Regions from separate parts of the Clostridium sp. 'White wine YQ' genome, predicted to be linked through region 2. Evidence: riboswitches for the same ligand, from Rfam matches in the RefSeq annotation. Region 2 holds a riboswitch; each other region holds the start of a gene.

Region 1 (7,427 bases), 750 kb from region 2:
CATTTAGCAGAAAATATGGTAGTTACAGCTGTGATGAGCACTATTATTTCAAATATTAAGGTTAATATTATTGGCGTTCTATTCTTATATGTATTATCCATGACCTAAATCCTTTCTTAGCTTCATATGGGCCTACATATAGTAATGTGTCAATAATAATTACTTTTTATACAAAGTTAGAAGTAAGAAGGATATATTAAAAAATGACAAAGGAATCTTGTTATAAATTAGTACAAGATTCCTTTTAGTTTAGGTTGATTAACTGGAAGAATTCAATATGGGTACTTATACATATAAACCAAATTATTGTCTTTATCAAAACCGCTTAATGATACTAAATTGCCACCTTTATTATCAGAATTCCAATAAAATATAAACATTTTACTTGAATTAATAGAATAATCCCAAATAGTTTCCTTATTATTTATTTCAGAATATAATCTTACCGAGGTTATACTTGGATCATTTACATATCCAAATACATAATTTTTAGTTACATGCTTAATAGTTGCTGTTCCCTCAAAAGATTGAGTAATTTTTTCTGAAGTATTTATTGGAAGAACGTAAGTGTAACCAGAAGGGTACCATTTTACTATCTTTTTCTCTACAGCAGTTATTGAAATCCAGTTTTTATATTTACCTAAATATATTTTCCCATAATCTAATGAGATTTCTTTTTGGGTTTCAGATGGACCATAATGTTCATTTGTCTCAGAATCCCTTAGTGCACCTTTGGCTGAGAAGCTACCATAAGAAAGTAAATAAAAATGAATGCATATGAGCAGAAGAATTAATGCAATTATCCATTTAATAATATCTGGCAGTTTGTCTTTTATATTCATATGCTTGTACTCCTTGAACAAGGAATCTTCATTTCAAAGGTTCTATCATATAATTGAAGCTTTAGTGTAATATCTTTGCTATTTGAATTGATATAGTTATAAGAAATTAAATCCTCTTGGCCAAAGAGTTTTCCTTTGCTTTCTCCACTACGACTAATATATTTATTACCCTTATCATCATATAATTCTATCGACTGAAAATAAAAGTTTCCTCCTATTTTTTTATGCTTATAGCTATATCTTAAGTAAGTATTTTCATCTGTACATGTTATTCTTTGAATTGTCAAAACATCATTATCGATTTTTAAGCTCTTATTAACTTCGATATCATATGCAGTACCTTTTTTTATTTTATCCTTTAATTCAGCATTATCTAAGTATTTCCCAGAGGGTATACTTGTGAGTATTATTGGGATTAATAAAATAATACAAATAACAATGATAGTTTTTCTAACTCTTTTCAATATAATATCCCCCTTAGGTTTAATAATTAAAGATTAATCTTATCAATATTTATTAACAAATTATAACATTTTATTACATATATTGTATATATGTATATTGTATATATGTATATTGCTTTTTGTATTACGCATAATAAAACTGAAAGGTGGTTACATGATGAAGAAGGTTAGAGTTTTATTAATAGTTTTATTAAGCTTATTCTTAAATATATTTGTGGCAATACCTGTGCTTGCGAGTCCAGCAACTACTTTTAAGGAAGGGGTTTATAAAATATCTGATTTAGAACCATCCCCTAATAATTTATATACAATTGAAAACATTTCTCCTAAGAAGAGTATTTTTATATTAGTTGCTAATGAAAATCAAGTGGCTATGCAAATTATAAAATTAGAGCCTGGCACACAAAAATATGATTTGAGACCTATGAAGCCTGAGTATAGAATTCTATTAATTGGCAATGGAGAGGCTCGTATTCTTCCTAAAACATGATTAAGATAAAAATGTAATAAACAATAGAATTGAAAGGTGGATTTATAATGAAAAAGTTTATCATTTCATTAATGTTTTTATTATTGTTAACCTCTAATATTGCTAATGCATCACCTGCAGCTAGGGCTACTAGTAATACTTTTAAGGAAGGGGTTTATAAATTATCAGATTTTATTTATTCGCCTACCAATATGTATAATCTCAAAAATGTTTCATCAAGTAATACTGTATATTTGCTTATATTTGATGAAAGTCAAGCAATAGTGCAATCTATAAGACTAGAACCTAATTCGCCTTATTATAATACAATATCACTTAGGCCAGACGATAGACTCGCTATATTAGGTAATGGAGAAGTATATATAGCACCGAAGACATCTTAAAAACACTTTCATATAAAGTGTTTTTTCTTTATGCATTGTAGTAAAAGAACTATACTTGTTTAAAGTAATGTGCTATTATACCATTTGTATATAATATAGGTTTAATCGTAGTTGATTAATTAAAAGGGAAGCTGGGTGAAAATCCCTCACGGTCCCGCCACTGTAAAAGAGTAGTTCTTATAAAATATGTCACTGAGATATCTCGGGAAGGCTTATAAGAATGTAGATACTTAAGTCAGGAGACCTGCCTATATTTTGAGAAAAATAACTCTACGGATGATAGGGGGTATTTGTAATGATAAATGTTTATATTTATTTTCGCAATTAAGCCTCTTGACAAATAAGTTAAGGGGCTTCTTAAATGAAAATATTATATAAAGGATGGAAAACTTTTTGGAGACAATAAAATCAAATATACAAGAAAAGAAATATTCAGGATTCATTAGATATATTATTGCTGTATTAGCATTGCATATCATAGGTATAGCATTATTGATAACAGGAGTTAGCAAGTATCCACAAATAATTGGTATGGCAGTTCTTTCTTATACTTTAGGACTTAGACATGCTTTTGATGCAGATCATATAACTGCAATAGATAATACAGTAAGAAAGCTGGTACAAGAAAGACAAAATCCAAAAGGAGTAGGCTTTTTATTTTCCTTTGGACATTCAACAGTTGTAATATTAATGGCTACTCTTACAGTTTTTGCTGTAAAGTGGACGGAAAACAGTATGCCAAAGTTTCAAAAGTATGGAGGGGCTGTTTCGCTTGCAGTTTCAGGCAGTTTTCTTCTCATTATTGGATTAGTTAATCTATTCATGTGGAAGGATATTTTTAAAACCTTTTTAAAAGTAAGAAAAGGCACTTATAAAGAAGAAGAGCTTGATTATGAAGATACTAAGGGCTTTATTAATAAACTAACTGGAATTGTGTACAAGTCTATAAGCAAAGGATGGCATGTGTATATATTGGGGTTCCTTTTTGGACTAGGGTTTGATACTGCAACTCAAGTTTCTCTTTTAGCAACTTCAGCAACTGCAGCAAGTCATGAGATACCAATTCTTGCTACACTATCTTTCCCAATCTTATTTACAGCAGGTATGAGTTTAATGGATACAGCAGATGGTTTCTTTATGTGCACGGCATACGAATGGGTTTTCTCAACACCAATTCGCAAAATTTATTATAATCTGACCATTACTGGACTTTCAGTAATTGCAGCTTTGTTTATTGGATTTATTGAAATAATACAAATGATAACACCAATACTTGGACTAGATAATGAATTTTGTAACTTCATTAGTAACTTAGATTTTAATATAGCTGGTTATATTTTAGTAGGATTATTTATAGTGGTATGGGGAATATCCTATGCCGGTTGGAAGATACTTAATATTGGAGAAAGATAGAATTATTTGTAGGAACACAATATGAATAGTATAATTGGATTAACATTAACAGTAAATTGGGGTGGCTATTTTGAAAATAGAAAAAGTAAATCTAGAAAATATGGAAGAGGCAATAAAGTTATCAATAGAAGTTTTTAATAGAGAACAGCATATTCCTGAAGAGTTAATTCCAATAAGAGAAGAACTGGAACCCATTTGGTGGTGTGGAAAATTAAATGGAGAGATAGTTGCTGTTGTTGCAAGTTGGAAAGAACATGGGGAATGGCATTGGGGAAGGTATGCTGTTGATAAAAAATTGCGCGGAAAAGGTTTAGGTAAGAATATTGCATTATTTTCACTTAATGAAGTCTTTAACCTTGGAGCAGAGGAAATATATATTGAAGCAAGAGACATAACTTTAAAAATGTTAGAAAAGTTCGGCTGCGAAGTGATTGGAAATGCAGAAGATTTTTATGGAGATAGGGTAACGCCTATTGTATTAAAAAAGAATAAATTTATAGAAAGATAAAGAATTAAGAGGAGCCTTTTTATATCTAAGGCGCCTCTTTTTTATAGGCTATTTAAGTTTTTCATTAATCATATTTTCTACTAAGTCTAAATAATCTCCATCATATTCGATTACTTTATTTGCAATAAGTAGTGCTATACCATGTACTAAACTCCACATAGACAGGGTATCTAAGTAATACATATCTTTTTTAGTTGATATGGAACTAAGGTAATTCTCACAACATTTTTTGAAAATATGGAAAGGAGAATTATCAAGATGATGTAACTCATTATTGCTAACAAGTATTGGATATTTATGTTCAGTAAGAAACATAAATTTTAGGTATTCAGGATTTTCTACCATAAACTTAACGTAGGATTTTCCCATCTCAAGAATTTGAATTTTAGGATTATCAGGATATTTTTCTGTAGATTCTAATAAAGAAGCAGAAAAAGCCTGCCAAACTTCTAAAGCTATTGAGTTAATCAAATCTTCTTTATCTTTAAAATGCTTATAAGGTGCAGTATGGCTTACACCACACATACTAGCCACTTTTCTTAATGAAAATCCTTCAAAACCTTCTTTATTTAAAAGTTGTAGACCATTTCTTATCATATCTTCTTTTAATGTACCATGATGGTAGTTATCTTTTGCCATTTAATTTTTCCTCCAAAATAGTTTCTAAAAAAATTATATCATAAAATGTTGACAGTGTAAACTTAGTGAAATATAATACAAATATAAAGTTTACAGTGTAAACATACTAAAAGGAGGATAACTATGAATATATTGTTAGTTAGTGATGGTGAGGGTACAAATAGTGTGGGAGAAGAACTTCAAGAAGAGTTACTTAAAAAACTTAGTGAGAGTAATTATAGTTATAAATACTATAATGTTAAAGATGAGAAAATGAATAAATGTGTAGGCTGTTTTAATTGCTGGTTAAAGACACCGGGACTATGTGTTTTTGATGATATAACTAGAGATATAAGCAGAGATGAGATAAATAGCGACTTGTATATCGTCTTAAGTGAAGTAAAATATGGATGCTATAGTCCTAAAATAAAAAGAGTATTAGATCGTGGTATATGCAAAATCCTCCCTTTCTTTAAAGATGTCAATGGTGAAATGCATCATGCACCTCGTTACGAGAAATATCCAGAGCTTGTTTTTGTTGGTTATGGTAGTGATATTTCCGTTAATGAGGAAGAGACATTTAAGGGATTAAATCAAGCAAATGCTATAAACTTTCAAAAGGATAATGCAGAAAGCTATGTATGTAGAGAGACAGCAGAAATTGAAAGTTTAGTAAATAGTATATTAAGCTACATTAAGGTTATGGGAGGGGAAAGATAATGAAAAAATTATATTTTGTTAATGGAAGTCCAAGAGGTAATAATAGTGCGTCTAAGTTTTTTATTGATGAACTTACTACGCTTATCCAACCTGAAAATGTTGAAGTAAATCATTGTGTCATAAATAATAAGGTGAATTATGAAGAACTTGCAAGTTCAGATATATTAATAATTACTTTCCCGCTGTATGTAGATTCTTTGCCATCAACAGTAGTTGAGTTTTTGGTTAATTTAGAAGAACAAGCTAAGATTATTAGAAAATCTGTAAAAGTTTATGGTGTAGTTAACTGTGGATTCTTTGAGGGAATACAAACTAGGTATGCTCTTAAAATATTAGAACATTTCTGCAATAAAGTAGGTTATGAGTGGAGATTTGGTGTAGGAATTGGAGCTGGAGAATTTATGAGAGGGACTAAAGATATTATTCCTTTTAATAGCGAAATCAAAAAAGATGCATATAATACATTCTTAGAAGTAAGTGATGATATTTTAAATAATTCAAATCAATCAAAAGATAATTTTTTTATATCCCCGAAACTACCTAGGGAGATGTTTTTTTCAGAGGGACAAAAAAATTGGGTGGAAGCTGCCAGAAGTATGTCTGTTAGTGAAGAGAAGTTATATGATAAGCCTTTTATAGAGAGTGTATAATTCATAAATAAATTTTTATAAATAGAGTGTGTGGGAATACTGCATACTCTATTTTTTACTTTACAAAACAAATAAAGATGTATACAATGATTTACATAGAGTAAACCATTTACTAACTGTAAACAAAGGGGGATAATAATGTTCAAACTACATGAAAAAAAGGGGTTTCCTTTATTTATATTGATGCTTAATTTATTTATTGCTTTATTGGGACAAGGTATGGTCATTCCAATATTACCTGACTATCTTAAGCAATTTAATGTTGCTGGAGCGGCTGCAGGATACCTAGTTGCAGCCTTTGGAGCAGCGCAATTCATCTTTTCACCTATTGGTGGAAGACTCTCAGATAGGCATGGTAGAAAAATAATGATACTATCAGGCTTATCTTTAACTGTTATTGCTGATTTTATATTTGCAATTTCACATACTTTAATGCTACTCTATATAGCCCGCATTATCGGGGGAATTGGGTTAGGAATAATGGTTCCTTCTGTTTTAGCATATGTTGCGGATATAACTACGAGAGAAACTAGAGCAAAAGGGATGGGTTACATAAGTGCTGCTATGAATTTAGGTATGGTATTAGGACCTGGAATTGGAGGTATAATAGCTCAATTTGGATTACGAGTGCCATATTTTTTAGCCTCATTTTTAGGACTAATTTCAACATTACTAACTATAATACTTCCAGAAACTCTTCCAATAGAAAAAAGAAATATTTCAAAGTCATCAAAAAATCAGGAGTCAATCATTAAACAGCTTACAAGGTCATTTCATATGTCATATTTTAAATACTTGTTATTAATTCTTGTTATGACTTTTGGGTTGGTTAGTTATGAAACAGTTTATTCACTTTATGCAGAGTATAAATATGGATTTAATTCTCAATATATCTCTATATTGATTACACTGGGAGCTGCCATTGGGATTATGACTCAAGTATGGCTTTTAGATAAGGTGGTAACTAGATTCGGAGAATTTAAATTGATTAGGTTTTCTTTGTTAATGACATCAATTGCACTTTTATTAATGATAGTGAAAGTTAATTTTATTTACCTTCTAGCTGTATCTTCCTTATTTTTTACATTTAATTCATTTTTAAGGCCAACTGTAAATACATTGTTATCAAATGAAGCTAAGAGTGATGAGCAAGGTTTTGTTTCTGGATTAAATACTACTTATACTAGTATGGGAAATATAATCGGACCAATAATGGCAGGAAACCTTTTTGATATTAATTTTAATTTGCCATATGTATTGGGTGCATTAATTCTTTTTGGTACAATATTCTTAACTAAAAAAGATAAAGATGAGGTTATATAAAATGAGTGATTCATGG
Region 2 (7,427 bases):
AAGACAAAATACCACTAAATAAAGCTCTTATTACCCCTCCATGGGTGACTATTAATATAACTTCATTATCTTTTTCATTTTTAAGTTTATCTAAAAAACTATTACATCTATAATAAAAGTCTTTAAAGGAATCCCCTTTTGGGAAAGTAAAGCTACTATAATCTGCTATGAAGTTTTTCCATTCCCCAGGAAATAACTTTTCTATCTCTTTATAATTTAAGCCTTCCCATTTTCCAAAATCGATTTCTCGAAGTTCTTCACTGAATACTATATCTCTAAACTTTTTATTCATTAATTCTAAGGTTTCTATACATCTTTTTTGAGGTGAACAATATACTTTTGAAATATTATAATCCTTAAGTAATTCTCCTAGCTTAATTGCTTGTTTCTTTCCTTCTTCATTTAAGCCATATTCACTTCTCCCTTGATATAAACCTTTGTAATTTCCCTCTGTTTCACCGTGCCTAATTAATAATATCTTCATTTTATCTCCTAAAATAAATAGCTACTGTATATTAAAAATACTAATAACTCATTTAATTCTACTGACGCACCTAATATGTCTCCAGTTATCCCGCCTATTCTTTTCTCTATATAATTTCTAAATAGTATTGTGAAAAAAAAGCAAATACTTAATAAAACTACTCCTTGTATTCTTCCTATAATAGAAATCAGCATAATCCCCGTCAATAATGCAATAATAAAATTCTTTTTCTCTAATACTCCAATAAATAAATCTCCCATGCCTTCTTTTTCTCTTGCATATTTTCTTTTATACATAAGAAGAGTAATCAAAGTTCTTGAAATTATAGGTGCTAAAATAATCCCCTTATATATCTCTATAGAGTTTATTGAAGAAAGGGTAATAATCTTACCTGCTATTAAAAATATTATTCCTAAAGCTCCAAAGGTTCCCACTCTAGAATCTTTCATTATCTCAAGTATTTTCTCTTTACTTCTACCTGAAAAAATCCCATCTATGGTATCACCTAAACCATCTATATGAATAGCACCAGTAATAACTACATGTGAAATTACTGTTACAAAAATAGAAGTATTAAAAGGAACTATTCTACTACTTATATAAAATATAGATGCTTCAAACGCACCAACTATAAGTCCTACTAATGGGAAAAAAGCTACTCCTTTTTGAAAGTTTTCTCTTTCAACTTTTAAATTAATATTTATAGGTATTCTAGTCATAAATTGAAGTATCAATATAAAATTTTTCAAGGTTATTCCCCCTTAATCTTAACTGGTATGCCGCTTACAACTAAAAATACCTTATCAGCTTCTCTCGCAATATATTGATTAACTCTTCCTGCAATATCTCTAAATTCTCTTCCTAATTTATGTTCTGGAACAAGCCCTGCTCCAACTTCATTGGTGACAATGACTATCTCTGTTCCATAGTTATCCTCAATATTTTTAAATTCCTCTATCATAAAAGAAATTTCTTTTAAAATATCCTCTTCTTTTTTCCTATAATCAACTTTAATTAAATCTTTCTCTTCAAAGGATTCCATATTCATAAAAAGTAGGTTTGTAATCATAACAGTAATGCAATCTAAAATAATTCCATCATATACATTTTTAATTTTTGTTGCTATATTTTCATAAGCTTCTAATGTATCCCAACTTGGATTTCTACTACTTCTATGCTTTTGTACTCTTTCCTTCATTTCACCATCTAAAGGTATTGATGTTGCAATATATAGTACTTTTTCTTTATCCTTAAGCAACTCTTCTCCAAAAGAAGACTTTCCACTTCTAGCCCCTCCAGTTACTAAGATCATATTTCTTCCCTCCATAGGTCTTTATAATCTTTTATATCTACATTTCCTTCCTCAAAAGTTCCCATTTCATTTATTATCTTTAATGAATTTTCTATAATATTTATTGCAAGGGGGCATCCTGACCCCTCACCAAGTCTCATTGAAAGATTTAACATTGGATTTAATCCTAGTTCATTCATTGCAATATTATATCCTTGCTCCTTTGAGATATGAGATGGGAACATATAATCCTTTGTTTCAGGATCTATTCTATATGCAATTAATGCTGCCACTGCTGAAATATACCCATCTATAACTATTGGCAATTCATACTTTTTAGCTCCTAGATACAATCCAACCATTCCAGCTATATCAAAGCCTCCGACCTTATGTAATACATCCATAGGATCTTCTTTAATTGGCGAATTAATCTGTATCACTTTCTCGATTACTTGCTTTTTCAAGGTAAGCTGGTCGTCTTTAAGTCCTGCACCTCTTCCTACTGCTTCATCAATACTACAATTTGTTAGTGCAATAAGTACTGAAGATGAGCTAGTAGTGTTACCTATCCCCATTTCTCCTGTTCCGATAATGTCATACCCTTGCTTTTTTAGGTCATAAGCTATTTCTATTCCAGTATTAATAGCCTCATTTGCTTCTTCAATAGTCATAGCTTCACCTCTTGCTATATTAGAAGTTCCTTTTCTTATCTTTTTTATTATTAAACCAGGATAATTAATCTCTTCCTTTATGCCAATATCTATGACTTTAAGATCACAATTATTAACTCTTGCAAGAACACCTATGCCCGTAATTCCTCTTAAGAAGTTTATTGTCTGCATAGCAGTAACGCTTTGAGGTGCTGATGCTACCCCCTCTTCGCATACCCCATTATCACTGGAAAAAATAACAATTGCTTTTTTATTTATTTGATTTTCTACCTTGCCAGTTATTCCTGCAAATTTAATTGCTATATTCTCTAGTTCTCCAAGGCTACCTATAGGCTTAATTAAGTTATCTAATTTTTCCTTAGCTTGAAGCATTGCATTTTTGTTCATTTCCTTCACCCCAATTTTTTATAATAAAAAAACCAGCGGAATATCCACTGGAAACATTAATCTAATATTTTAGCAATATAAAATAAATCTACATGTTCATTTAATTATTAATAATGCTAATCACTTAATGGTTTCCTTTCTCCCTCCGAAAAATTTACCCTATCACATCTTAGGCAGGTCTTCTGGCTTTGATTCATCCTACTCCCTATCCTTCCCAAGGGTTTTCCCTCAGTGGTTTAATATAGGTTTCATCCTCATTACAGTAGCGGGGGCTGCCTGGGCGTTTAACCCAATTCCCTTTTAACCTGTAAAATAACTTTTCTCAATCTATTGATTCAAAAATTGTTATCTTTACTAGGCACCTTAAGATATACTATTCAGTTTTTTAAATAATATCACACTAATAATTCTTTGTAAATGCGCTATAAATCCTTCAAATTATCAATTAGCAATTCATTTAGATTTCTAGACTTTATTGCAAACCTTACATAGGTATCATCAAGATTTTTGAAATTTGAACAATTTCTTATGAGTATTCCTTTATTTAATAGCCTTTCATATAATTCACTAGTTTTCATTGTATCTAACTTACATAAAATGAAGTTACAATTTGTATCATAAACTTTTTTAAATACTGATAGATTAGATAGTTCATTTTTCATATAACCAACTTCATTAGCTATCCACTCTCTACTTTTACTTATGTAATTTTCATCTTTGTAGGATTTTTTCAACGCTATTTCTGCAAAAGAGTTTATATTCCAAGGAAGCTGATATTTCTTTAATTCTTCTATAAATTCCTTATCACTGGTTATTCCATATCCTAGTCTAGCTCCTGGCATTCCAAAGAATTTAGTAAATGCTCTAATTATTACTAAACATTTATAACTAGCTATTTTATCTACTAATGAACTACCTTCTCTTGAAAACTCTACAAATGCCTCATCTACTATAATCTTTTTATTCTCTTTTTCTGCAAAATCTAATACCTCTTGAAATCTCTCTTTATCGATTATATTTCCAGTTGGATTATTAGGATTCCCTAGAATTATTCCATCTAAATTCTTTAAAGAACTTAATATTTCACTATAATCATACTGAAAATCCTCAGTTAAATTTATATACTCAATTTCCGCACTATACTTTAAAGCAAAATCTTCGTATTCGACGAAAGAAGGCACAACTATTCCCAATTTACTAATCTTACTTATAGATAAGTCTAATATCTCTGACGCACCATTCCCAAGAATCATTTCCTCACTAGATATATTTATATTTTCATATCTTAATAGGTATTCACTAATACTTGCCTTTAATTCTCTATATTGATAATCAGGATATCTTACTACCTCATTAAATAATTCCCCTATGGAATCTTTAAGCATGTCAGTGACACCTAAAGGATTTATATTAGAGCTAAAATCTACAAGTTCTTTTCCTTTGAATAAACCATTAGTGTATATATCTCCACCATGCTTCCATCTTTCATCCTTCAAATTATTTCTCTCCTTTAGCTGTATCTACTATGAATTTTTCTATTACAAATGTTACTCCGTCTTCTTCATTACTCTTCGTTATAAAATTCGCAATACTTTTAATCTCTTCCTTTGCGTTTCCCATTGCAACACCTAGTCCTGCATATTCTATCATTTCTATATCATTCTCTGCGTCTCCAATTGCAATTATTTCCTCTTTAGAAATCCCTAGGTATTCAACTAACTTTTGTAATCCTGAAGCCTTATTACACCCTCTATTCATAAATTCTAACATAAAATCAACACTTCTAATAACATTGTACTCTTCAAATAATTCCTTAGGAACTTTTGCTGTAATTTTATCTAATACTTCCTTCTCTTCTTCTAAAACCACTTTAAGTATTTCATCATTATCTAACACATCTTTAAGAAAATCTACTTGCTTTATCTTTAAGTTTAATCTCTTTTCTTCATTGTCAGAAAACTTACTTGTTTTATTAACTAAGTCACCATTATTAGTAAATGCATGTATATATGTGTTAAGTCCTTTTACCTTATTATAAATATATTTTAGGTCTTTCCCAGTTAATGTTGCATTACTACTTACAACTGAATAATCACTTGTTTTACAAATTAAAGCTCCATTTAAACCAATAACATAATCTTCTTCTCCTGTAAGATCTAATTCATCTAGGTATTTCTTTATTCCCTGAATGGGTCTTCCTGAAGTAAGAACTATCTTTACACCTAATTCTTGGGCACTTTTTAAACCCATCTTTGTTATATCAGAAATACTCTTATCATCTTTTAACAAAGTTCCATCCATATCTATAGCAATTAGTTTGTACATAATTAGTCCTCCTGCATTAAATATCTTAAGTTATCTAGTATTAATTATAAACTTTTCTAGTGCATATGCTACTCCGTCTTCATCATTACTTTTAGTTATATAGTTTGCAATGTTCTTAATCTCATCTCTAGCATTCCCCATTGCTACTCCGAGTCCTGCATACTCAATCATTTCAAAATCATTAAGTTCATCGCCAATGGACATTATTTCATCTTGATTAATTCCTAAGTGTTTTCCTAGCTCCATTAACCCTGTTGCTTTATTACATCCCTTATACATAAACTCGCATAGATGATCAAAACTTCTAACAATGCTATATTCATTACTAAATTTTTTGTTTATATCTTCATATATATCATCTAACACATCAACCTTTGATATAATTAAAAACTTAATGACTTTTTCTTCATCATCTAACTCTTTATTAAGATCAATTATTTTTGTATCTGAAGAAGACAATCTCCAGTTGTTTGGCAATACATTTACAATATCTTTTTCTACTAATGATCCTCTATCCATATGAGCTTCAAAAGCTAATCCATCTCTTTTGAATACCTTATAAACTTTTTTTAGATCCTTTCCTCTTAAGTGCCTTTCATAAATAATAGATAAGTCCTTAGTGTTATGCACTGTAGATCCATTATTGGCTATGACATATTCTTCATCTTTGTCCAAACCAAGTTCTTTAACTAACTCAATAACTCTATTAATTGGTCTTCCAGATGTTATAACAATCTTTACTCCTAGTTCTGTAGCTTTTCTTATTGCTTCCTTTGTTTTTTCTGATACCAGTCTATTACTTCCAAGTAATGTTCCATCTATATCAATAGACACTAACTTATACACTTTATTCATTCCCCCAAACCTATCTCGACATATTGAATGTCCATATTTTATTATTACTTATATAATAATACTTCTATTTATGGCAGTGCAAATTTCTAAAAATGAAAATTGAAAGTATTTTTACACTTTATTTAAAATCGAATTCACTCTTATTTCTTCAATCTCTACACTTTTGCCCTTGTATTTTTAGTTGAATTTTCCCGCTTCAATTGATATAATGTAGTTTGTTTTAAAGATAATAATTCTATTTAATTAATATAATCACTTAAGGAGGAACTCAAGGTGGCAGATTTTATTAGAGAAATTGAGAAAAGAAGAACCTTTGCTATTATTTCTCACCCAGATGCCGGTAAGACTACCCTAACTGAAAAATTACTTTTATATGGTGGAGCTATAAGACTTGCTGGATCTGTTAAAGCAAGAAAAGCTTCAAAGCATGCAGTTTCTGACTGGATGGAAATAGAACAGCAAAGAGGAATATCTGTTACTTCCTCAGTTATGCAATTTAACTATCAAGGTTACTGTATAAATATACTAGATACCCCTGGACATCAGGACTTCTCTGAAGATACATATAGAACACTTATGGCTGCTGATTCTGCTGTTATGGTTATTGATGCTGCTAAAGGTGTAGAGGAACAAACAAAGAAATTATTCCATGTATGTTCATTAAGAGGAATTCCAATATTCACTTTCATAAATAAGATGGACAGAGAAGCTCAAGATCCATTCCAATTATTAGAAGATATTGAGAATGAACTTGGAATTAAGTCATATCCGCTTAACTGGCCTATAGGTTCAGGTAAGGACTTTAAGGGTGTTTATGAAAGAGATAAAGAAGCAATTGCAGTATTTAATGGTGGTAATCACGGTCAAACAGAAGTTGAAATGATTGAAGGAAACATCGAAGATCCTGCTTTTAGAGATCTTTTAGGAGCACCTCTTCATGATAAACTTAAAGAAGACATCGAATTATTAGATGTTGCTGGAGATGAATTTGACTTAGAAAAAGTTAAAGCAGGAGAATTATCACCTGTATTCTTTGGTTCTGCATTAACTAATTTTGGTGTTGAAATATTTTTACAACACTTTTTAGAACTTACTACAGCTCCATTACCTAGAAATTCTTCAATGGGAGAAATAGATCCATTTAACAAGGATTTTTCAGCTTTTGTATTTAAGATACAAGCGAATATGAATAAAGCTCATAGAGATAGAATTGCTTTTATGAGAATTTGTTCTGGTAAATTTGATAAAGGACTTGAGGTTCATCATATCCAAGGTGGAAAGAAGATAAAATTATCTCAACCTCAACAATTCCTTGCTCAAGATAGAGAAATTATTGAAGAAGCTTATGCTGGTGATATAATTGGAGTTTTTGATCCAGGTATTTTCTCTATTGGAGATACCTTATGTAGCGGTA
Region 3 (7,427 bases), on a different contig from region 2:
TAATCTAGTTTTTTTCCCCCATACAGCATCATAGTTGATGCCTTAGCTGCCGCTGTTGCACAAGAACCAGTAGTATATCCACACCTAAGCTTTTTTCCACCTGCATTTACATACATATCAAGCATTATTCTCTCTCCACTAAAAGGTACATTAAAGCATTAACTATAGCTGCTGCTACATTGCTTCCTCCCTTTCTACCCCTTATTGTTATCATAGGAATATCAAGTTTTTCAATTTCTTCCTTTGACTCTTTTGCTCCCACAAAACCAACAGGAGCTCCTATAATAAATTTAGGACTTGCTTTTCTTTCTTCATATAACTCTTTTAAAATAAATAATGCAGTTGGTGCATTCCCAAACACAAAGAATTCTACGCCTTCTTCTACCGCTTTGCTAACTGCAGCCATAGATCTTGTAGTCTTTTCTTCTTTTGCCTTCTTAGCTACTTCATCTAATGAAACATATGTTATAACTTCGCATCCAAGATCTTTTAGTGCTTTTTTATTTATTCCTGCCGCAACCATATTAGTATCAGTATATATCTTTACTCCACTTTTAAGTAATCTCTTAGCTTCTTCTATAGCACCTTCTCTTATATAAGCTAAATCTTTATATTCAAAATCTGCTGTAGTATGTATAACTCTTTTTACAATTGAAAGCTCTTCCCTGTTGAAGCTATGCTCACCCATTTCTTTTCCTATTATTTCAAAACTCTTTAGTTCGATTTCCATTGGATTCTTAACGTACTGCATTTTTTCTCTCCTTACAACTAATTATAATCTCTTTTATAAAATCTAAATTAGAGAAAAAGTGAACATGTCCATATGCCCCAAGAGTATTATTTTTTATATATCCACATGTCCACTCTTTTAATCCCCCATTAAAGGTTCTTTTGCTAAGTTTATACACAGTTTTATTACTACATTCAACCTTAGATTTATGAAACTCATGAGAATTTATTGATAAGTTTCTTTTAATTAATTGATTCTCCGAAATATCTATATGATTATATCCAAAATTATTTAATGTTTTAGTCATATAGGCTTCTCCATCAAAAAAACCTACCATTTTCTCACCCTCAATGGACTTCATTAAATACATCATGCCTCCACACTCAGCATAGCATGGTGTACCTTTTTCTAGCTCATTCCTTATGCTGCTTAAAAAACTAATATTTTTAGAAAGTTCATTACTGAAAACTTCTGGATATCCTCCCCCTAAATATATCAAATCTAAATCATCTGGAACTTTCTCATCATTTAGAGGGGAAAAATATATAACTTCTCCGGCCTCTTCCAGAAGTTCTATATTCTCTTTATAGTAAAAAGAAAAGGCTACATCCTTTGCAATTCCTATTCTAAGTCCAAGCGGACTTAAATGATATCTATCTTTAAATTTATCTGTTTCTTTCATTATTTCTAAGATTGAATTTACATCTACATTTTCTTCTATAAGATTAGATACAACATCAATCTTATCTTGCAAATCTGTAATCTCTTGACTTTGTACAAGTCCTAAATGTCTAGATCCCAGAATAATTCTATCATCTTTGGGCAGGTACCCTAAAACCTTTATATTTAATGTTTCTTCAATTAATTGCTTAAGGAATATATAATAAGATTTGTTTATATTATTTAATACTATTCCTGCAAATTCACAGTCCGAAAAATCAATTATTCCTTTTAGCTCTGCTATAAAAGTAAGACTTGAAGCTTTAGGAGAGATTACAAGAATTATCGGAAGACCTAAAATTTTTGAGACATGGGCTGTTGAGGCTTCAAGAGTTGTTCCGATTCCATCATATACACCCATAACCCCTTCAACAATTCCTATATCCTCATTATTTCTGCTATAAACCGCTTTAAGTCCATCTTCTCCCTGTAAAAAGAAATCTAAATTTCTAGAAGGTTTTCCTGTTATTTTTTCATGAAAGGCACCATCAATATAGTCTGGCCCTACTTTATACCCTGCTATATCATAACCTCTTCTTTTCAATAGATTCATTAACCCGATTGTAAATGTTGTTTTGCCTCCCCCTGATGAATTTGATGCAATAACTACAGATTTCATATAAAAACTCCTTCAAGCTACAGGGTTTTAAGTTCAACTATTAACTTATTAATGCCTGAACTCAAACAAGAATAAGTAAAGTTTCCTATCAAAAACCCTATACTTACTAACCTTTTAAATTTTCTCCAAAACCTTGGAATCTACCACTTAGGGCATCTTCTAAATGTTTCATATATATATTTCTAACTTCTTTATATTCACCTAACCCAACATTGAACTCTTCAACTTCTATGCCTTCACGTTTAAGTGTAGAGGCCCAAGAATCTTCTTCACTTGAGAAAATATCATTTCTTGCATGATCTCCTACTACAAGTAAAAATGGTGCCAATACAACCCTTTGTATATTTTTATCCTTCAAATACTTTATAGCATTCTCTAATGATGGATAAGCTTCAATGGTTGCGATTATTATGTTCCCATGGTCTAAATCTCTAAGCCTATTCTGAAAACATCCATAACAAGAGTTGCCTGGGTGATGAGTTCCATGCCCAGCTAATACAACAATCTTATCCTTAGGTAGGTTATTCGAAATTGCACAAACTAAGTCATCATAATCTAAGTTAACTTCATCAGACTGAAAATATATCAACGGGCGTCCTAATCTTAAACTAGTAAACTTATCCTTATAAATAATTGTTACCTTTTTTATGTAGTCAAATTCTTGTCCAGGTATTATGTGCAGAGGCTGTATAGTTACCTCTTCATATCCTTCATTTAATAGAGACTCCAATGCTTCCTCTGGCGTAAAAATACTCATATCATGTTCTTTTTTTAGTTTTTTAATAATCTTATGGGAAGTAAAGGCTCTAATTACTTTATACTCTTTTCCATATCTTTCTTCAACTTCTCTCTCCATTGGAACTATATTTTTTTCTAATGCATCTAAGTAAGATGTTCCAAAACTTAAAACTATAATTGCTTTTTTCATAATAAACTCCCTTTAAATAAAAAATAAAACCTTCTGAATAATGTCAGAAGGCTATGAAAAATAATCAAGGTAATCTTAAAATCACTTTGTCCATTTAGCCACCCTCTCCATCGCTCGTAGAGATGAATTTTTATCGTGAGACTTGATTAATACTTGTTTAAAAATTGCGGTTTCTGGCAATTTTTACGGCATGTATTAATCTCAAGTCGAACAAAAATTCTAAAGAAGTTTTAACTGTGAGACTTAATTCATACTTGTTAGAAAATTGTGGTTTCTAACAATTTTCTGGCACATATGAATTTTAGTCGAACTAAAACTTCGAAGAATTTTTAGTGAAACATAAAAACCCTATTAGTGCAAAAACTTAGGCAGGTATTCTGGCTCAAGTGTCATAATCTTAGCTTATCTTCCCAGTTTCCCAGTGACTCTATAACTAAGACTCTTCTTTTACAGCGGCGGGACCGCACAGGAATTTCACCTGTTTCCCTATTATACTAATTCCCTTATGGGACATTTAAAGGCTTTATTTAAATAAATATATTTCACCTATTAGTCACCTATGTTTTATCAATATTTACTTTGTATGAAGATTATAGCATTGTAGTATAACTCTGTCTACAAAGAATACTTATTATTAATAATGTACTCTTACTAACCAAAACTTTATTTTTTTATCACTCCAACCTAGATCCCAAGGAACATTATTTCTATCAGTATTGTGGCAAGTAACTAATGTATACCCCTTTGAATCCACTCCTGATACTACTGAAATATGTGTGATGTCTCCTTTTTTCTCATATGCCACAAAATCTCCAGGCAACAACTTATATGATGCTTTATAAACTTTTTCATAGCTTCCATGTGCAATAACTGAAGCTCTTCCGCTATGTATCATATATGAGGTAAACTTATCCGCATTTACCCATGGGCCTGTAGCACTTCCTTTATTATAATTCCAAGTAGAATTCTTTTTGAATTTACCTCCTTCATGGAGTACTTGTGATGCAAAGTTTGCACAATCTCCTCCTTCTGGATTAAAATCTCTATAATTCTTATTATACTTAAATCCATACTCAGGTAGTGAGGCAGCTCCGCAATAAGCATCTGCATATTGCATTGCTCCCTTTCTTCGTTCATTTATGTCAGAAATATCCCTAGTTTCCTGGGAAATAATATGTTGTTTTATACTTTCTGCTTTTATATTGTCTAAACTGAGAGAATCAGCAAATGGATCTGTATACCACTCCTTAGTTATTACCCATTCCCCTTCTTGTTTAGTAAGTTGCAAGGAATGATATGTACCTATTCTAGAACTATTAACAATGTCCGGAAGATTTTCATATATATATTTATATTCTGTGTTACACATTATGTTAAAGGAATATTTATCATTTCCTCCTCTACTTCTTCTTATAATTACCTTTGGTATTATTTCAGTAAATTTAACTCCTTGCTTTTCTGCCCAATTATTTAAATATTTCACTTTTCTTTCTTCATATTCATAGGCCCATTTTCCATACTTGCTATTGGTATCATATAGTGATTCTATTAGTTCTAAGTTTTTATCCAAGATAGCCTTATTTCTATTGATAAATATGTCTTGAACAAACTCTACCAATTCCTTATCTTCTGCTTCTGAAAGAGTTGTTTGTTCTTTATTATCTTCTAGCCTATCTTCAATTAATTCAATAGCTTTCTTTACTTCCTCATTGTCTACAGGCGCTCCTTTATACCAGCTTCCATCATTTTCTTTCCAGTTTCCAAAATATTTCGCTTTTATTATTATTTCTGGTCTATACTCAAAGTGAAGAATATCAAAATGTCCCCATTTTCCTCCCCAAACAAAGTTATTCTTTTCAAAAACCTGAACTAAATCCTTTGAATATGATTTAATTCTTTCCTCTGCCTTTTTTTCAGTACTCCACTTCCAATAATCTCTAGGATCACTTTTAAGATCTATTGCTATTCCAAAAGAATGTGGACTTAATCTTCCAGTACCTGAGATAACTCTATAGTTATAGGTTCCGCTAGCTGGGTAAAGACAACTAGATATACTGGGGTTTGTCTTTGCTAATGGTATCAATTCTTTTAATGATGTTTCTAATGCTACTCTAGCTCCATTTTTATCATTAAACCTATAACCTGCAAATCCATATTGTAATGGCTTTAGATTTTTCTCGATCTCTCCTTTTGATGACCCATATACTTCATGTAATAAGTCATAATTTCTGCCTCTTCCAGGATCAAAATCCTTCTTCATCACCGTTGTAGTAAATTCTAATGGATATATTTGTTCCAACATATCTTGAAGATCTGGGTTATCTAACTTCTCTTCATGTCCTTTTTTTCTCATGTCATCATATAATATCTTTTTACCAGACTTCATTATGACAAAAGTTTTATTTCCATCTGTAGTAACATCTTTTATATACCCTGGATAAGCTAACATAAGTGTTAATATATCTTGTTTCATTTTGCTTTTGTATTCTTCACTAATGATTTCTTGTGACATAACCGGTATTTGAATATTTAGCAATATACACACTAAAATCATTGATATCCATTTTTTCATCCTTAGTCACCTCATCTAGTAGCTTTAAATTTTTTTATAACTATATACTGTCCAAAGAAATAGCATACTATGTACTAAGAGTTTTAATAGTGAAACTTAATTTATAAGTGCTATAAAATTGCAGTTTCTAGCAATTTTATAGTGATTATAAATTTTTAGTTGAACATTAAAACTCGGTAGAGTTAAAGTATTGAATTTTTCTTCTGGATATTTTCTAATAGCTATAAATTCTAGTTGAACATCAAAACTCAAAAAAATTTTTACTTACAAAATTCTTAAACTATAGTATAATTTTCTGAAATAATTCATTTTGAAGGAGGGCATGAGTATGGATCCTATAAAACTTTCTAAAGAAATTCATGATGATATTATCCACTGGAGAAGGGAACTTCATAAAATTCCTGGAACAGGCTTAGATATAGAAGAAACTTATAATTTCGTTTGTAATGAATTAACAAAAATGAATATTGAATTTATCACTCTTAGCAAGACTGGAATATGCGCACTAATTAATGGCGAGAATCCTGGTCCTACTATTGCCATTAGAGCTGATATGGATGGATTACCTATAAAAGAAGAAACAGGTTTAAAATTCGCTTCAAATAATAATTGTATGCATGCTTGTGGACATGATGCCCACACTTCAATGCTACTTGGAACAGCAAAGATTTTATCTAAATATAAATCTATACTAAATGGTAATGTTAAGTTAATTTTTCAACCTGCAGAAGAAATCTCAGCTGGTGCAAAACCTATGATCGCTGAAGGAGTTCTAGAAAATCCAAAGGTAGACAGAGTTTTAGGATTACACATCGGTGGATTTTTCCCTGAGGTAAAGGCTGGCATGATTGGTGTGAGAACTGGATATACAACTTCTGCAGTTGATAAGTTATCCGTAACAATTAACGGAAAAGGTGGACATGGTGCCTTACCACATCTTTGTGTAGATCCAATATCAATTGGCGCTGAAATGATTTCTGCTCTTCAAAGAATAGTCAGCAGGGAGATAAATCCTCTTCATCCAGTAGTTATTACAATTGGTTCTATTGAAGGTGGTTCTACTTGGAACATCATTCCTGAATCTGTACACTTTCAAGGCACAATTCGAACAATCTTTCCAGAGGATAGAGAACTAGTTGAGAAAAGAGTTATCGAAATCTGTAATGGAATAGTTTCTACTAATGGAGCATCTGCAGAAGTAGTTTATGATAAAATTTGTCCTTCTGTTAATAATAATTCAGAAGTAACTAAAAGCTTTATGAAATCAGCTCTTAAAATTGTTGGAGAAGAAAACCTAGTATACTTAAAAGAACCTACTATGGTTTCTGAAGATATGGCTTACTATCTTCAAAATGTCCCTGGAACATTCTTTTTCCTTGGCTCAAATAACCCTGAAAAAGGAATAATCTATCCACATCATCATCCTAAATTTGATGTAGATGAAGATGTTCTTTGGATAGGTCCAGCAATATTTGTTCAAGCTGTATTAGATTATAATTCAAACTTATAATGTTATCTACAACCTTAAAATATTATAAATTCCTAAAGAATAATAAAACTAATAAGGTCATGGAGATTATAACTTTTCCATGACCTTATTATTATTTATAAATTATCAAGTTGTTTTTTATAAAGTTTTCAAGGGTTCCTTCATTTACTTCTTTCCATTCACCTTTTTCAACCTTCAATTCAATAGTCACCTTTTTAGCTTCATCAGATATTTTTGGATTCTCGAAGTACTTACATAATTTATCTATAATTATTTCTGTAGCTTTCTTTTCCAATGTAGCTTGGTCAGTATATTGTGAAGCCAATTGCATAATTTCATCTTGAGATATTAGCTTTTCTGGACTAAAAT

Evidence for each region. A riboswitch is a leader RNA that binds a small molecule or an ion and turns the genes downstream of it on or off. The one in region 2 is predicted to bind cobalamin.
Region 1: another riboswitch for cobalamin. It lies ahead of PTZ02_RS08295 (HoxN/HupN/NixA family nickel/cobalt transporter); the one in region 2 lies ahead of cobT (nicotinate-nucleotide--dimethylbenzimidazole phosphoribosyltransferase).
Region 3: another riboswitch for cobalamin. It lies ahead of PTZ02_RS13290 (sirohydrochlorin cobaltochelatase); the one in region 2 lies ahead of cobT (nicotinate-nucleotide--dimethylbenzimidazole phosphoribosyltransferase).

Annotation. Positions count from the first base shown of each region.
Region 1 covers NZ_JAQYUU010000001.1:1,651,256-1,658,682, reverse strand. The annotation lists gene PTZ02_RS08320 (hypothetical protein) at 1-101, opposite strand, end outside; gene PTZ02_RS08315 (hypothetical protein) at 273-842, opposite strand; gene PTZ02_RS08310 (DUF5643 domain-containing protein) at 839-1,306, opposite strand; gene PTZ02_RS08305 (hypothetical protein) at 1,464-1,796, shown strand; gene PTZ02_RS08300 (hypothetical protein) at 1,844-2,179, shown strand; cobalamin riboswitch at 2,260-2,445, shown strand; gene PTZ02_RS08295 (HoxN/HupN/NixA family nickel/cobalt transporter) at 2,573-3,592, shown strand; gene PTZ02_RS08290 (GNAT family N-acetyltransferase) at 3,663-4,100, shown strand; gene PTZ02_RS08285 (TetR/AcrR family transcriptional regulator) at 4,149-4,739, opposite strand; gene PTZ02_RS08280 (NAD(P)H-dependent oxidoreductase) at 4,863-5,438, shown strand; gene PTZ02_RS08275 (hypothetical protein) at 5,438-6,088, shown strand; gene PTZ02_RS08270 (MFS transporter) at 6,227-7,411, shown strand; gene PTZ02_RS08265 (TetR/AcrR family transcriptional regulator) at 7,413-7,427, shown strand, end outside.
Region 2 covers NZ_JAQYUU010000001.1:2,403,367-2,410,793, forward strand. The annotation lists gene cobC (alpha-ribazole phosphatase) at 1-484, opposite strand, end outside; gene cobS (adenosylcobinamide-GDP ribazoletransferase) at 493-1,233, opposite strand; gene cobU (bifunctional adenosylcobinamide kinase/adenosylcobinamide-phosphate guanylyltransferase) at 1,236-1,796, opposite strand; gene cobT (nicotinate-nucleotide--dimethylbenzimidazole phosphoribosyltransferase) at 1,793-2,833, opposite strand; cobalamin riboswitch at 2,989-3,157, opposite strand; gene PTZ02_RS11940 (pyridoxal phosphate-dependent aminotransferase) at 3,256-4,329, opposite strand; gene PTZ02_RS11945 (Cof-type HAD-IIB family hydrolase) at 4,331-5,158, opposite strand; gene PTZ02_RS11950 (Cof-type HAD-IIB family hydrolase) at 5,189-6,004, opposite strand; gene PTZ02_RS11955 (peptide chain release factor 3) at 6,287-7,427, shown strand, end outside.
Region 3 covers NZ_JAQYUU010000003.1:218,245-225,671, forward strand. The annotation lists gene cbiD (cobalt-precorrin-5B (C(1))-methyltransferase CbiD) at 1-125, opposite strand, end outside; gene PTZ02_RS13280 (precorrin-8X methylmutase) at 125-751, opposite strand; gene PTZ02_RS13285 (cobyrinate a,c-diamide synthase) at 738-2,069, opposite strand; gene PTZ02_RS13290 (sirohydrochlorin cobaltochelatase) at 2,176-2,997, opposite strand; cobalamin riboswitch at 3,348-3,530, opposite strand; gene PTZ02_RS13295 (amidase domain-containing protein) at 3,632-4,678, opposite strand; partial or broken gene PTZ02_RS13300 (M15 family metallopeptidase) at 4,664-5,569, opposite strand; gene PTZ02_RS13305 (M20 metallopeptidase family protein) at 5,898-7,079, shown strand; gene PTZ02_RS13310 (DUF5105 domain-containing protein) at 7,171-7,427, opposite strand, start outside.